2 regions of the Streptomyces sp. NPDC048639 genome follow, and region 2 is predicted to be linked to the other one. Evidence: predicted binding sites of a transcription regulator. Region 2 holds the regulator's gene; the other holds the start of a gene.

Region 1 (8,330 bases), on a different contig from region 2:
TGACCAATCTGGTGTCCAACGCCCTGCGGCACACCCCCGTGGGCACACCGGTGACCGTCCGCATCGGGACGGACGAGGAGGCGGGGCAGGCCGTCGTCGAGGTCGCCGACAGCGGCCCCGGCGTTCCGGAGGAGGAGGCCGGGCGCATCTTCGACCGTTTCCACCGCGTCGGCGACGGGCGGGACCGCGCCAGCGGCGGCAGCGGTCTGGGCCTGTCGATCGTCGCCGCGATCGTCACGGCACACGGGGGGACGGTCCGCTGTCTGCCCACGCCGGGCGGGGGCGCGACGTTCGAAGTCCGGCTGCCCCTGCGGGAGTCGGCGGGGCGGGAGGGCTAGGGGCCGGGAGCCGACGGGGACGGAAGGCTGGGGGCCGGACACGGATGCGGCCCCTCCCCCCGAAGGGAAGGGGCCGCATCGCCCCGGCCGGCGTCCGTCACGCCGCGACCGGAACCTCCGACTCCGGCTCGCTGTGCGCGGGCTCCAGAGCCAGCTTCAGCACCTGCCGGACGTCGCTCACGGTGTGCACGTCGAGCCGCTCCAGCACCTCGGCTGGCACGTCGTCCAGATCCGCCTCGTTCCGCTTGGGGATCACCACGGTCGTGATCCCGGCGCGGTGCGCGGCGAGCAGCTTCTGCTTCACCCCGCCGATCGGCAGCACCCGCCCGGTCAGCGACACCTCGCCCGTCATCGCCACATCGGTACGGGCCTTGCGCCCGGACAGCAGCGACGCCAGAGCGGTGGTCATCGTGATGCCCGCGCTCGGCCCGTCCTTCGGGACCGCTCCGGCCGGCACGTGCAGGTGCACGCCCCGCTCCTTCAGGTCACCGACGGGGAGTTCGAACTCCGCCCCGCGCGAGCGCAGGAAGGAGAGCGCGATCTGCGCGGACTCCTTCATGACCTCGCCGAGCTGGCCGGTCAGCTGCAGTCCGCTGCCGCCGGTCTCCGGGTCGGCCAGCGACGCCTCGATGTAGAGGACGTCGCCGCCCGCGCCCGTCACCGCGAGGCCGGTCGCCACACCCGGTACGGCGGTGCGCCGCTCCTCCGGGTCCTGCGCCGCCTCCGGTACGTGGTGCGGACGCCCGATCCACTGCCGCAGGTCCTCCGGGCCCACGGTCACCGGCAGCTCCTGCTCGCCGAGTTCGTGCCGGGCCGCGACCTTGCGGAGCAGCCGGGCAACGGCCCGCTCCAGATTCCGTACGCCCGCCTCACGGGTGTACTCCCCCGCGAGCCGGCGCAGCGCGCCGTCCTCCAGGACGACCTCGCCGGGCTCCAGGCCCGCCCGATCGAGCTGGCGCGCGAGCAGGTGGTCGCGGGCGATGACGACCTTCTCGTCCTCGGTGTAGCCATCGAGCCTGACCAGCTCCATACGGTCGAGCAGCGCCTCCGGGATGGCCTCCAGGACGTTCGCCGTGGCGAGGAACACCACGTCGGACAGGTCCAGTTCGACCTCCAGGTAGTGGTCCCGGAAGGTGTGGTTCTGCGCCGGGTCGAGGACTTCGAGGAGGGCCGCGGCCGGGTCGCCGCGGAAGTCGGAGCCCACCTTGTCGATCTCGTCGAGCAGCACGACCGGGTTCATGGACCCGGCCTCCTTGATGGCGCGGACGATCCGGCCGGGCAGCGCGCCGACGTACGTACGCCGGTGACCGCGGATCTCCGCCTCGTCCCGGACACCGCCGAGCGCGACGCGGACGAACTTCCGCCCCATGGCGCGGGCGACACTCTCGCCGAGCGAGGTCTTGCCGACGCCCGGAGGGCCGACGAGGGCCAGCACCGCACCGCCGCGGCGGCCGCCGACGATGCCCAGACCGCGGTCCGTACGCCGCTTGCGCACGGCCAGGTACTCGGTGATCCGCTCCTTCACGTCCTCCAGGCCCGCGTGGTCCGCGTCGAGCACGGACTTGGCGCCGGGGATGTCGTACGCGTCCTCGGTGCGCTCGCTCCAGGGCATCTCCAGGACGGTGTCGAGCCAGGTGCGGATCCAGCCGCCCTCGGGGCTCTGGTCGGAGGCACGCTCCAGCTTGTCGACCTCCTTGAGGGCGGCCTCGCGCACGTGATCGGGGAGATCGGCGGCCTCGACACGGGTCCGGTAGTCGTCGGACTCGTCCTCGGGGTCGCCGTTCAGCTCTGCCAGCTCCTTGCGGACGGCTTCGAGCTGGCGGCGGAGCAGGAACTCGCGCTGCTGCTTGTCCACCCCCTCCTGGACGTCCTTGGCGATGGACTCGGCCACGTCCTGCTCGGCCATGTGCTCGCCGAGCCAGGAGGTGGCGAGCTTCAGCCGGGCGACGGGGTCGGTGGTCTCCAGGAGCTGGACGCGCTGCTCGGGGGTGAGGAACGGCGAGTAGCCGGAGTTGTCGGCGAGCTGGCCCGGGTCGTCGATCTGCTGGACGCGGTCCACGACCTGCCAGGCGCCTCGCTTGCGCAGCCAGCTCGTGGCCAGGGCCTTGTACTCCTTCATCAGCTCGGTGACCGAGCCGGGCAGCGGATCGGGGACGACCTCCTCGATCCGGGTGCCCTCGATCCAGAGGGCCGCCCCGGGTCCGGTGGTCCCGGCCCCGACCCGGACCCGGCTCACGCCGCGGATCAGCGCGCCGGGGTCGCCGTCGGACAGCCGGCCGACCTGTTCGATCGTGCCGAGCGTGCCGACCGCCGCGTACGTGCCGTCGGTCCGTGGGACCAGCAGCACCCGTGGCTTGCCGCCGGATGAACGAGCCGCGGCCTGTGCGGCCTCGACGGCGGCCCGGACCTCGGCGTCGGACAGGTCGAGGGGCACCACCATGCCGGGCAGGACGACCTCGTCATCGAGCGGCAGCACGGGCAGGGTGAGCGGTGTGGACGTCGAAGCCATGATCTCCCTTTCGGCATTCAAGTTGAGCGTTATTGACTCAATGCACGGAGGTCTTCGACTGTTCCCCGGCGGTGTTCGCTGTGAGCGATCATCTCCCTACGCGGGATCGCACGCGGGGCGCGGAGGAAAGGGGAGGCCGTCGGTGCAGGTCGGAGCCGGTGCAGCCGGACGGGCCACGACCGATCGCCGCGATCGCGCCGACCGCTCCCGCGGCCGCACGGCCGCCCTGGACGCCGGACCGCTGCCCTGCCGCGACCGGCCGACCCCGTCCCGGCGATCGGCCGACCCCTGGACCCCTCAGCGCAGAGCGGCACCGACCCACCGGAGCGTGATGCCGCACTCACCGCAGCGTGATGCCGCACCCACCGCAGCGTGACGCGGGAGGCTCCCCGCCCCCGGCACCCCCTGCGAACCCCCTCAACGCGGACAGGATTCCCCTATGACTTCCGTCACGTCGGTCGTCCCGGGCACCGCAACCCCCGCCGCCCCTTCCCCCGCCCCCACCGCTCCGGTCAACAGCCGCGCCCCGCAGCCCCGTTGAGCCCGCGGAGGCTCGGACACGGACCGCTGCGGGACCGTCTCGTTACCCTGGGTGGCACCGGCGCCCGAACGCCCCCCGCCCCGATCCCAGGAAGACGGCGCACCATGCCCCTGCCCCCCGTCCCCGCCGCACCGGTCACCGTCGACCGCCGGGAGGGCCCGTACGGCGAGGTGGTGCTGCGTCAGCGCGGCGAGCACTTCGAAATCATCGCCAACGGCTGCTTCCTGATGGACACCTCCGACGGGCGCTCGGAGCGGCTGCTGATCGACGCGGCACTCGCCGCCCTCCCCGCCGACCGCACACAGCCGTCCCTGCTCATCGGCGGTCTGGGCGTCGGCTTCTCCCTCGCACACGCCGCCGCGGAGCCCCGCTGGGGCCGCATCGCCGTCGCCGAACGCGAGCCGGCCGTCATCGACTGGCACCGCTCGGGACCGCTGGCACGGATCACCGCGGACGCCCTCTCCGACAAGCGGAGCGCGATCCTCCACACCGATCTGGTCGCCCACCTGCGCGGCGGGACCGGTGGCGGCACCTCCCCCGCCCTTGAGGCTGCGGAGAACTACGACGCCCTGTGCCTGGACATCGACAACGGACCCGACTGGACCGTGACCGAGGACAACGACAGCCTCTACGGGCCTTCGGGACTTGCCAGTTGCCGGGAGCGCCTCTCGCCGGGCGGCGTCCTCGCGGTGTGGTCCGCGAGACCGTCCGCCGCATTCGAGGAAGCGCTGCGAAATGCCGGTTTCGTAGGTGTGCGTACGGAAGAGATCCCAGTTGCCCGGGGTGTCCCGGATGCCGTCCACCTCGCCGTACGGCCCCGGCCGCCTGCGTAGCCGAGGTGCGCACCGTGCCCGTACCCTGCTCCGTGCAGTGACGGAAAGCAGGCAAGGCTCGGCAGGTACACGGGGAAAATGCAGGGGCGGGCGATGGAGCAGACTCACAACGGCGTGGCGGGCAACACGGCCACTCCCGGCGCCCAGCGCCGCGTCCTGGTCGTCGAGGACGACCAGACGATCGTCGACGCCATTGCGGTGCGGCTGCGCGCCGAGGGCTTCCAGGTGCAGACCGCACAGGACGGCCCCGCCGCCGTGGACACCGCCGAGGCATGGCAGCCCGATCTGCTGGTCCTCGATGTGATGCTGCCGGGCTTCGACGGGCTCGAGGTGTGCCGGCGCGTCCAGGCCTCGCGGCCGGTTCCGGTCCTCATGCTCACCGCCCGGGACGACGAGACGGACATGCTGGTCGGCCTCGGCGTCGGCGCCGACGACTACATGACCAAGCCGTTCTCCATGCGCGAGCTCGCCGCCCGCGTGCACGTACTGCTGCGCCGCGTCGAGCGGGCCACCCAGGCCGCCAGCACCCCGCGCACCGGGATACTCCGCCTGGGCGAGCTGGAGATCGACCACGCCCAGCGCCGCGTACGGGTGCGCAGCGAAGACGTGCACCTGACCCCCACCGAGTTCGACCTGCTGGTCTGCCTGGCCAACACCCCGCGCGCCGTCCTCTCCCGCGAGCAGCTCCTCGCCGAGGTCTGGGACTGGGCCGATGCCTCCGGCACCCGGACCGTCGACAGCCACATCAAGGCGCTGCGCCGCAAGATCGGCGCCGAGCGGATCCGTACGGTCCACGGGGTCGGCTACGCGCTGGAGACCCCGGCGACCCCGACGTCCTGACCGGCGACCCGCGTATGAACAACCGGCCGCCCGAGCCCGTGTACCCCGGCCTGCTCTCCCGGATCTGGGCGCGGATCTGGGACGCCCTGCGGCCTTTCGACCCGTACCGGTCGGTCAAGGCCGCCCTCGGCGCCCTGGTCATCGTCTCGGTGACCATCACCACGCTGCTGGTCTTCGTCGCCATCCGCACCTCCACGGAGCTGCGGATCGTCACCATCTTCTCGATCATCGCCACGATGCTGATCACGCAGTTCGTCGCGCACGGGCTGACCTCGCCGCTGGACGAGATGAAGACCGTCGCCCGTGCGATGGCGAACGGTGACTACAGCCGGCGGGTCCAGGCCGTACGGCGGGACGAACTCGGCGATCTGGCGGAGACCTTCAACCACATGGCCGCCGATCTCGAGGCCGTCGACCGGCACCGCAAGGAGCTGGTGGCGAACGTCTCGCACGAGCTGCGCACCCCCATCGCGGGGCTGCGGGCGGTGCTGGAGAACGTCGTCGACGGCGTCTCCGAGGCCGATCCGGAGACCATGCGGACGGCGCTGCGGCAGACCGAGCGGCTGGGACGGCTGGTGGAGACCCTGCTCGACCTCTCCCGGCTCGACAACGGGGTCGTACCGCTGCGGTCCCGGCGCTTCGAGGTGTGGCCGTATCTGTCCGGGGTGCTGAAGGAGGCCAACATGGCCGCCGCCGCCCGGGCCCACATCGGCGGGCCCGGTGCCCGCGCCGACGTCCATCTGCACCTCGATGTCTCGCCGCCGGAGCTGACCGCGCACGCCGACGCCGAGCGGCTCCACCAGGTCGTGGCCAACCTGATCGACAACGCGGTCAAGCACAGCCCGCCGCACGGCCGCGTCACCCTGCGCGCCCGGCGGGGCACCGGCGGGCCCGACAGCCTGAACCTGGAGGTCCTCGACGAGGGCCCCGGCATCCCGGAGTCCGAGCGGCACCGCATCTTCGAGCGCTTCAACCGCGGCGGCGTCTCCACCCCGCACGGCCCGGGAAGCGACGGCGGTACGGGGCTCGGCCTGGCCATCGCCCGCTGGGCGGTGGATCTCCACGGCGGCAGCATCGGGGTGGCCGAATCGCCTCGCGGCTGCCGGATCCGCGTCACACTCCCGGGCACCCCCAAGGCGCACGGTTGACGTAGGGTCGAACACAAGGTTCCAAAACGGTTGCGGCGCAGTGTGCCGCACCCGCGAGCGGATCATCCCCCGGTCGGGCGCAACCTGACGTGTTTCCCGCCACATCACGCGCCGAAACCAGTCGATCAATGTGACTTGCACGACGACTGGCCCGCCCGGCCTGCAACCAGTGCGGTAGGAGGCGTAGCCTTTATTTCCGCTGTCCACCATCTAAGGAAGCGGAAGAGGGCGGTTGCCGCCGTGTCGCCACAGTCCCCCAATACCTCGAGCCTCTCGACCGACGCAGACGGACAGGGGAAGTCCTCCCCTGCGGAAGCGTTCGGCCCCAATGAGTGGCTCGTCGACGAGATCTACCAGCAGTACCTCCAGGACCCGAACTCGGTAGACCGAGCCTGGTGGGACTTCTTCGCCGACTACAAGCCGGGGCATGACACCGGTTCCGCGGTCGCCTCGCCGCCACAGGCGTCGGCCGGGACGGAGGCCCCCGCGGGCGAGCAGGCCGCGCCCGCCCCGAAGGCGGCGGCCGAGCCCGCCGCCCCGAGCGCCCCCGCCGGTGCGAACGGCGCTGCCGCCCAGGCCGCGCCCGCAGCCCCCGCGCCCGCCCCGGCGAAGCCGTCCGGGCCGAAGCACGCCGCCCCGGCCAAGACGGAGGCCGCGCCCGCGAAGCCGGCCGCCAAGGCCGCCGCGCCCGCCGCGCCGGCCGACACCGAGTTCGTCACGCTGCGCGGCCCCTCCGCCGCCGTCGCGAAGAACATGAACGCCAGCCTCGAGCTGCCGACCGCGACGAGCGTCCGGGCCGTGCCCGTGAAGCTGCTGTTCGACAACCGCATCGTCATCAACAACCACCTCAAGCGCGCCCGCGGCGGCAAGGTGTCCTTCACGCACCTGATCGGCTACGCCATGGTGCAGGCGCTGAAGGCGATGCCGTCGATGAACCACGCCTTCACGGAGAAGGACGGCAAGCCCACCCTGGTCAAGCCCGAGCACGTCAACCTGGGCCTGGCCATCGACCTGGTGAAGTCCAACGGTGACCGCCAGCTCGTCGTCGCGGCCATCAAGAAGGCCGAGACGCTCAACTTCTTCGAGTTCTGGCAGGCGTACGAGGACATCGTCCGCCGCGCCCGCGCGAACAAGCTGACCATGGAGGACTTCACCGGCGTCACCGCCTCCCTGACCAACCCCGGCGGCATCGGCACCGTGCACTCCGTGCCGCGCCTCATGCCGGGCCAGGGCGTCATCATCGGCGTCGGCGCGATGGACTACCCGGCAGAGTTCCAGGGCACCTCGCAGGACACCCTGAACCGTCTGGGCGTCTCCAAGGTCATGACGCTGACCAGCACGTACGACCACCGCGTGATCCAGGGCGCCGCCTCCGGCGAGTTCCTGCGGATCATGCACCAACTGCTGCTCGGCGAGAGCGACTTCTACGACGAGATCTTCCAGGCCCTGCGCATCCCGTACGAGCCGGTCCGCTGGCTCCGGGACATCGACGCCTCGCACGACGACGACGTCACCAAGGCCGCCCGCGTCTTCGAGCTGATCCACTCCTACCGGGTCCGCGGCCACGTCATGGCCGACACCGACCCGCTGGAGTACAAGCAGCGCAAGCACCCCGACCTCGACATCACCGAGCACGGGCTGACGCTGTGGGACCTCGAGCGCGAGTTCGCGGTCGGCGGCTTCGCCGGCAAGTCGATGATGAAGCTGCGCGACATCCTGGGCGTGCTGCGCGACTCGTACTGCCGCACCACCGGCATCGAGTTCATGCACATCCAGGACCCCAAGCAGCGCAAGTGGATCCAGGACCGCGTCGAGCGCCCGCACACCAAGCCGGAGCGCGAGGAGCAGCTGCGGATCCTGCGCCGGCTGAACGCGGCGGAGGCCTTCGAGACCTTCCTGCAGACCAAGTACGTGGGCCAGAAGCGGTTCTCGCTGGAGGGCGGCGAGTCCGTCATCCCGATGCTCGACGCCGTGCTCGACTCGGCCGCCGAGTCGCGCCTGGACGAGGTGGTCGTCGGCATGGCCCACCGCGGCCGTCTCAACGTCCTGGCGAACATCGTCGGCAAGTCGTACGCCCAGATCTTCCGCGAGTTCGAGGGCAACCTCGACCCGAAGTCGATG
Region 2 (8,330 bases):
GCCACCGTCGGGCGTCAGCGGTCGCCGCGGGCACGGGCGCCGCGCAAGGTCGGAGGTGCAGGGTCCTCCTCGCGTGCGCACGGGGGCGGGTCCGCGTCCGCCCGCTGCGCAGCACCGGAGGTGCCTGTCGTGTCAGCCGACACCCGCCTGCCCGTACGCGCCAGAGACGACCGGCCCGTACGGCTGCGGACAGGGTGGCGCGGGCAGCTGCTCGGCGCCCTGCGGCGGGCGGCGCCGGCACTCCTGATCTACGCGGCGGTGCGTCTGTGCGGGCTGCTCCTCTTGGCGCTGTGGTCCTGGCACGCCGGCAAGCAGCCGGGCAAGCTGCTCGGCCGCTCCTGGGACGCCGTCTGGTACGAGCGGCTCGCCGACCACGGCTACGGCACGGTCCTGCACGGCGCCGATCCGTCGTACATCTACAGCGACCTGGCGTTCTTCCCCCTCTATCCGATGCTGGTCCGCGGCGTGCGGGCAACGCTGTCCCTCGGGTTCGTCGAGGCCGGGCTGCTGGTGTCCTGGGCGGCGGCGGGCGCGGCCGCCTGGGGGATCTACGCGGTGGGCGAGCGGCTGGCGGGCCGCCGCGCGGGCGTGCTGCTCGTCGTCCTGTGGGGTGTGCTGCCGCACGCGATCGTCCAGTCGATGGCGTACACCGAGTCGCTGATGACCGCGTTCGCGGCCTGGGCGCTGTACGCGGCGCTGACCGGCCGGTGGCTGTGGGCGGGCGCGTTCGCCGCGCTCGCGGGGCTCTCCCGTCCCAACGGCATCGCGGTGGCGGCGGCGGTCTCGCTCGGCGCCGCCTGGCAGATCTGCCAGCTCTGGCGGAACCGGACACCCGACAGCCTCTCGCTCTCCGCCCGCCAGGACTGGCGGCTCTGGGCGGGGGCGGCGCTCGCCCCGCTGGGCTGGGCCGGCTACGTGCTGTGGGTGGGGTGGCGGAAGGGCAGCCCCCTGTTCGGCTACTTCGCGGTGCAGCGCGGCTGGGGCTCGAAGTTCGACTTCGGCCAGGACGGCTGGGAGACGGTCCGCCGTACGGTCCTGGGCCCGATGCGTCTGCCGTACCCGATGGCGATCGCCCTGGTCTCGGTCGCACTGGTGCTGTTCGTGCTGCTGGTGCTGGACCGGCCGCCGGTCGCCCTCGTGGTGTACAGCGGTGTGCTGCTGGTCATCGCCCTCGGCGGCGCGCGGTACTTCGGGTGCAAGCCGCGCTTTCTGCTGCCCGCCTTTCCGCTGCTGCTACCGGTGGCGGTGGGCATGGCGAGAGCCCGGACGCGCACCGTCGTGGTGACGGTCGGTGCGCTGGCCGGGCTCTCATGGTGCTACGGGACGTATCTGCTGGCGATCGCGACCTCGGCTCCGTAGGACCGACTCCTCGCGAGCGCCGCAGGACCGGTGTCTCATGGACGCCGCAGCGCCAACTCCCCGTGGGCCCCGTCCCGCTTCCCCCTGCGGCCCCGTTTCCGGGCACGACGCCCTGGCCCTCCGGGCGCCGGTCCCCGACGGCGCCGGGCGGAGGGGGAGTTACTCCTCGTCGTCGCCCTTCTCGTCCGGCCCCGCGGAGTCGACGTCCTTCTCCAGGCCGAGCTGTTCCACGACCCAGCGGTCGAACTCGATCGAGGCCCGCACCCAGCTCACGGTGCTGGACACGAAGTGCTCCAGGCTGACGCCGGTGCCGATCAGCATCTGCGCCTCACCGATCAGGCGGACGGTGCCGTCGTCGTTGGTGTGGCTGTAGACCTTCGGCCACAGCGTGCGGCGGTTCCAGTCGTCGATCGACTCCAGCAGCTGCGGCTTGGTCTCGATGAGGTGCGGCCGGTCGTAGAACGTGCGGACCGAGAAGACCTGCTGCTCCTCCTCCCCGCGGAACATGAAGTACGTGCGGAACTGCTCCCACGGAGCGGCGAGGTCACCCTCGTCGTCCACGACGTACTTCAGCTCCATCTGGTCGAGGAGCTGCTTGACCAGGTCCTGATCGGGGATGACGGGGCCCACCGGCCCCGACTGCTGTGGCTCGGGCTGGCCCCCGAAGTTCGGAATCGAGGACGGGTCGATAGTCACCGTGGATTTCCCTTCGTACGGTTCCTGCCATCCTCCCTCACACCGGCCCCGTCGTTGCAACCCCGGTCCACTCCACCGCCCGGGCGGGGCCGGTGGTCAGCCGGTTGCCTCCGAGCCGACGGTCAGCCGGTTGCCGTCGCGGTCCAGGTCCACACGCACCGTGTCGCCGTCCTGGACGTCGCCGGCGAGGATCGCGCGGGCGAGCTGGTCGCCGATCGCCGTCTGCACCAGGCGGCGCAGCGGCCGGGCGCCGTAGGCCAGGTCCGGTCCCGCTTCGGGCGCGTCGATCACGGGCTCGTGGCCGAGCCGGGACAGCCACTCCAGCGCCTCGTCGGTGAGGTCGAGTGTGAGGCGGCGGTCGGCGAGGCGGCGCTGCAGTTGGTCGATCTGGATCTGGGCGATCCGCTTGAGCTGGCGGGTGCCGAGCGGGTGGAAGACCACCACGTCGTCGAGGCGGTTGAGGAACTCGGGCCGGAAGGAGGCCCGTACGGTCTCCAGGACCTTGTCCCGCTTCACGTCCTCGCTGAGCGCCGGGTCGACGAGGTAGGTGGAGCCGAGGTTGGAGGTGAGGATGAGGATGGTGTTGCGGAAGTCGACCGTACGGCCCTGGCCGTCGGTCAGCCGCCCGTCGTCCAGCACCTGCAACAGGATGTCGAAGACCTCGTGGTGCGCCTTCTCCACCTCGTCGAGCAGCACGACGCTGTACGGGCGGCGCCGCACGGCCTCGGTGAGCTGGCCGCCCTCCTCGTAGCCGACATAGCCGGGCGGGGCGCCGACGAGCCGCGCGACGGAGTGCTTCTCGCCGTACTCGCTCATGTCGATGCGGACCATGGCCCGCTCGTCGTCGAAGAGGAAGTCGGCGAGCGCCTTGGCCAGTTCGGTCTTGCCGACACCGGTGGGGCCGAGGAAGAGGAAGGAACCGGTCGGGCGGTCGGGGTCGGCGACGCCCGCGCGGGAGCGGCGTACGGCGTCGGAGACGGCGCGTACGGCCTCGGACTGCCCGATCAGCCGCTTGCCGAGCTCCTCCTCCATGCGCAGCAGCTTCTCGGTCTCTCCCTCCAGCAGCCGGCCGGCGGGGATTCCGGTCCAGGAGCCGACCACGCTCGCGATGTCGTCCGGAGTGACCTCCTCTCCGACCATGCCCTCCAGGGCCTTCTGCTCGGCGGTGGCCTGCTCCAGCTCCTTGCGGGTCTGCGGGATGACCTCGGAGCGCAGACGGCCCGGGGTTACCCAGTCGCCGGTCTCGGGGGCCTTGCGCTCGGCCAGTTCGAGTTCGGTCTCCAGCTCGTCGAGGCGCTTCTTGAGGTCGCCGACCCGGTTGTGGATCTCCTTCTCCGCGTTCCAGCGGGCGCGCAGGCCACGCAGCTTCTCCTCCCTCTCCGCGCGGTCCTTGCGCAGCCGGTCGAGCCGCTCGCGCGCGTCCGGGGAGAGGTCCCTCTCGCGGTCCTGCTTCTTGAGGAGCTTGCGCTCCTTCTCGCCTGCCTGGGCGGCGAGAAGGGACTCCTCCTCCATCATCAACCGGTCGACGGCGCGCTGGAGTTCATCGATCTCGACGGGCGAGGAGTCGATCTCCATCTGGAGGCGGGCGGCTGCCTCGTCGACGAGGTCGATGGCCTTGTCGGGGAGGAAGCGGGAGGTGATGTAGCGGTCGGAGAGGGTGGCGGCGGCGACCAGCGCGGAGTCGGCGATCTGCACACCGTGGTGCGCCTCGTACCGGCCCTTGAGGCCGCGGAGGATCGCGATCGAGTCCTCGACGGACGGCTCGGCGACCAGCACCTGCTGGAAGCGGCGCTCCAGCGCCGGGTCCTTCTCGATCCGCTCGCGGTACTCGTCGAGGGTCGTCGCGCCGACCATGCGCAGCTCGCCGCGGGCCAGCATGGGCTTGAGCATGTTGCCCGCGTCCATGGCGGAGTCGCCGCCGGCGCCCGCGCCGACGACCGTGTGCAGCTCGTCGATGAACGTGATGATCTGGCCGTCGCTCTCCTTGATCTCGGCCAGGACGGTCTTCAGCCGCTCCTCGAACTCGCCGCGGTACTTGGCGCCCGCGACCATCGCACCGAGGTCGAGCGCCACCAGCCGCTTGTTCTTCAGCGACTCGGGCACGTCGCCCTTCACGATCCGCTGGGCCAGCCCCTCGACGACGGCGGTCTTGCCGACACCGGGCTCGCCGATGAGGACGGGGTTGTTCTTCGTACGGCGGGAGAGCACCTGGACGACGCGGCGGATCTCGGTGTCACGGCCGATGACCGGGTCGAGCTTGCCCGTGCGGGCCAGGGCCGTGAAGTCGGTGCCGAACTTCTCCAGGGCCTTGTACGTGCCTTCCGGGTCGGGCGTGGTCACGCGTCGTCCTCCGCGGATCGTCTCGAAGGCGTCGAGCAGCTTCTCGGCGCTCGCGCCCTGCCGGTCGAGGAGCTCGCCGGCCTGGCCGCCCTTGGCGGCGATGCCGATGAGCAGGTGCTCGGTGGAGATGTAGTCGTCGCCCAGCTCCTTGGCGCGCTGCCCGGCGTCGGCGACGACGGCGAGCAGGGCCCGGTCGGGCTGCGGCGCGGCGACGGTGGAGCCCTGGGCGCTGGGGAGCGAGCCGAGCAGCCGCTCGGCCCCGGACCGTACGGCCGCCATGTCGGCCTCGACGGCGGCCAGCAGGTCCTGGAGGTTCTCGTTCTCCTCGCCCTCCAGCAGCGCGAGCAGCAGGTGCACGGGGGTGAAGTCGGGGTTGCTTGCGGATACGGCGCGGCTGCTGGCGGCGCTGATGGCTTCCTGGCTCCTGGTGGTCAGCTCGGCATCCACGGGTGTGCACTCCTCCTCGTATCCCTCGGCGGCGTCGTCGCTCGGTGCGGCGGTCCGGCCGCACCGGTCCCACCCGCCCCAATCCTGCCAGATTCAACGTGCAGTAAGTTGAGTCTATTCCACTCAAGATAGAGGCGTCGAGCCCGGAATCACGCGGCGAAAGCCCGGGCGATGCGGACAGCGGCCGGACCGGCGGCCCGCGGCACAGGAGGAACGCCTCCGACGCCCGCGCCCTGACACCCACGGACGCACCCCGGCCCCCGTGGGCCGGTCCGCGTCCTCGGACGGAATCACGGCCGGCGTCGGGGCCGGGGCACGCGCCTCGGTGCCCCCTACCGCTGCTCGTCGATGACCTCCAGGTTCATGAACCGGGGCTCACGGGTGCACAGGTTCCGGAACTGCTCCGCCACCCGCCGCGTCTCCGGCAGATCGTTGTTGACCATCGCCTGCTCGTACGAGGGGAACTCGACGATGTCGACGTAGTGCGCGGGGTTGTCGCGGTCCTTGGTGTGCACCTCGCGGGTCAGCGTCCGCTTGCCCTCCGTGGCACGCATCCACTCGTCGAAGACCCGCTCCATCTCCTCCTCGCGCGTCGTCTCGTACTCGATGACCTGTACGAATGTCATGAGGCTCGGACCTCCTAGCGCTTCGCGTACTCCGCTGCCATCCCACCGGCGAAGTCGTACACCACGCACGGCTCGTCGCCGACCACCCAGGCGTCGTGCCCGGGCGCGCAGACGAACACGTCGCCGGCGCCGACCTCCGCCTCGCCACCGCCCTCGTCCATCCGGATGTGCAGACGGCCGTGTACGACCAGCGCGCTGTGGTGGACCTGGCAGCTCTTCGTCCCGGCGATCGGCGCCACGGCCTCGGACCATCGCCAGCCGGGTTCCATGGTGGCCACGGCGAAGTCCAGACCGGTGAGGTGGAGCGCTTCGACGTGGCCACTGGGGAAGTCGCGCCGTTCATCCGGCTTCTCGATGGTCTTGACTTCCAGCATGGCGGTCATGGCATACCTCCCATATGGGGCCACACCCCCATGGTGCTCCGCCTCCCGGGGGAGCCGCCAGGCGGAACGTCACCGGTCACGCAGGGGCCGAACACGGCTGCCCTGCGTGGCGTTTCCGTGCGGCCGGCGGCTCCGGACGGAAAACGCCACGGACCCCTCCCCGTTTCCGCAGGAAGGGTCCGTGGCGTCACGACATGGCGTCGCGGGCTACTCCACACCCGGCCGCTTGGGCCGCCAGACGACCAACGCGCTGGTCTGGTGGACGTCCTGATACGGCACCAGGTCGCGCCGGTACGAAGCGTGGACGGCCGCCTCCCGCTGCTGCATCGTCGCCGCCGCGCCCTCCAGGGCGTGCTGGAGTTCGGCGACGCGGGACTGCAGCGCCGCGACCTGGTTCTCCAGTTCGATGATGCGCTTGATGCCGGCGAGGTTGATGCCCTCGTCCTGGGACAGCTGCTGCACCTGCCGGAGCAGTTCGATGTCCCGGGCCGAGTAGCGGCGGCCGCGCCCGGCCGTACGGTCCGGGGACACCAGGCCCAGCCGGTCGTACTGGCGCAGGGTCTGCGGGTGCAGACCCGAGAGCTGGGCCGCCACCGAGATGACGTAGACAGGGGATTCGTCGGTGAGCTCGTAGGGATTACGGCTTCTGCCGCCCCTGCCTCCTGGCATGCCTCGGCCGTCCATCCTCATGCTCCCTTCGCGGCCTGGAAGAGCTCAGCCCGCGGATCGTGATCCGCGGTGGCCTCGGCGAACGACTCCAGGGCTTCCTTCGCCTTGTCGCCGAGATCCTTGGGTACGGCCACCTCGACGGTGACCAGGAGGTCGCCGCGCGTGCCGTCCTTGCGCACAGCACCCTTGCCACGGGCGCGCATCGTCCGCCCGTTCGGTGTGCCGGGCGGCAGCCTGAGCGTGACGGGCGGTCCGCCGAGCGTGGGGACCTTGATCTCGCCGCCCAGCGCCGCCTCCGCGTACGTCACGGGCACGGTGACGGTGAGGTTGTCCCCCTTGCGCCCGAAGACCGGGTGCGCGTGGACCTTCACCACCACGTACAGATCACCGTTCGGGCCGCCGCGCTCGCCCGGAGCGCCCTTGCCGCGCAGCCGGATCCGCTGGCCGTCCGAGACGCCCGCCGGGATGCGGACCTGCATCGTGCGGGAGCTGGTGGCGCGCCCGCTGCCCTTGCAGGTCTCGCACGGGTCCTGAGCGATCAGCCCGCGACCCCGGCACTCCACGCACGGGTCGGTGAGCGAGAAGCCGCCACCGCCGCCGCGCGAGACCTGGCCGGTGCCGACACAGGTCGGGCAGACCCGCGGCGTGCCGTTCTTGTCGCCCGTTCCGGAGCATGCCTTGCAGGCGGCGGAGCTGGACATCCGGAGCGGAACCGTGGCCCCGTCCACCGCCTCGGTGAAGCTGAGCGTCACCTCGGACTCGATGTCCTGGCCGCGGCGCGGCTGTGTACGCGCCCCGGGACCGCCGCGGTTGAACAACCCGCCGAAGACGTCGCCGAGACCGCCGCCGAAGCCGCCCGCACCGCCGGCGGCGCCGCCGCCGGGACCGCCCTGGGTGCCCCCGAAGAGGTCGCCCAGGTCGAAGTTGAAGCCGCCGGGGCCGCCCGCGCCGGGACCGGGACGGAATCCGCCGTTCCCGAACAGCGCGCGTGCCTCGTCGTACTCCTTGCGGCGCTTGGCGTCGGCCAGGACGTCATTGGCCTCGGAGATCTCCTTGAAGCGCTCCTCGGCCTTGGCGTCGCCCTTGTTGGCGTCCGGGTGGAACTCGCGGGCGAGCTTCCGGTACGCCTTCTTGATCTCCGCCTCGGTCGCGTCCTTGGGGACGCCGAGGACCTTGTAGAGGTCCTTCTCCAGCAAGTCCCTGCTCAGGCTCATCCTCGACGTCCCTCCTCTCCTCCTGCTGCTGCTCCTGCCGTTCCGTCACCCCTCGTCGGGGCCACTGCTGTCCTCGTCCGCCGACTGCGTGTCGCCGTCCGCACCGCCCTTTTGCTGCGCGCCCGGCTGGGGTTCGGCGACGGCGACCCGCGCGGGGCGGATCGTTCGCTCGCCGATGCGATACCCCGGCTGAAGGATCGACACGCACGTGGTCTCGGTGACATCCGGCGCGTAGCTGTGCATCAGCGCCTCATGGATCAGCGGGTCGAAGGGCTCGCCGTCCTTGCCGAACTGCTGCAGTCCCATCTTGGCGGCGATGGTCTCCAGCGACTCGGCGACGGACTTGAACCCGCCGAGCAGCTCACCGTGTTCCCGCGCACGGCCGATGTCGTCCAGGACCGGAAGGAGTTCGGTCAGGAGGTTCGCGGCAGCGATCTCCTTGACCGTGATCCGGTCCCGCTCGACCCGGCGGCGGTAGTTCTGGTACTCGGCCTGGACGCGCTGGAGGTCGGCCGTACGCTCGTTCAGCGCCGTACGGACCTGGTCCAACTGGGCCTGCAGGCCGACGGTCTGCAGATCATCCCCTGAGGGCCCGG

Evidence for each region. The regulator HspR, encoded in region 2, represses chaperone genes until heat shock. The targets are predictions, from matches to a motif close to TTGAGNNNNNNNNNCTCAA.
Region 1: lon (endopeptidase La) is a predicted target of HspR. The motif match lies at 2,870-2,888, and genes of this name have one in related genera.

Annotation. Positions count from the first base shown of each region.
Region 1 covers NZ_JBICVP010000003.1:437,244-445,573, forward strand. Annotated here, with positions in the region: gene ACGFNH_RS10235 (sensor histidine kinase) at 1-338, shown strand, start outside; gene lon (endopeptidase La) at 436-2,847, opposite strand; gene ACGFNH_RS10245 (spermidine synthase) at 3,493-4,221, shown strand; gene ACGFNH_RS10250 (response regulator transcription factor) at 4,315-5,061, shown strand; gene ACGFNH_RS10255 (ATP-binding protein) at 5,076-6,209, shown strand; gene ACGFNH_RS10260 (multifunctional oxoglutarate decarboxylase/oxoglutarate dehydrogenase thiamine pyrophosphate-binding subunit/dihydrolipoyllysine-residue succinyltransferase subunit) at 6,450-8,330, shown strand, end outside.
Region 2 covers NZ_JBICVP010000007.1:221,747-230,076, forward strand. Annotated here, with positions in the region: gene ACGFNH_RS20910 (hypothetical protein) at 130-1,359, shown strand; gene ACGFNH_RS20915 (YbjN domain-containing protein) at 1,519-2,055, opposite strand; gene ACGFNH_RS20920 (ATP-dependent Clp protease ATP-binding subunit) at 2,152-4,842, opposite strand; gene ACGFNH_RS20925 (hypothetical protein) at 5,175-5,468, opposite strand; gene ACGFNH_RS20930 (cupin domain-containing protein) at 5,483-5,842, opposite strand; gene ACGFNH_RS20935 (heat shock protein transcriptional repressor HspR) at 6,059-6,520, opposite strand; gene dnaJ (molecular chaperone DnaJ) at 6,538-7,734, opposite strand; gene grpE (nucleotide exchange factor GrpE) at 7,780-8,330, opposite strand, start outside.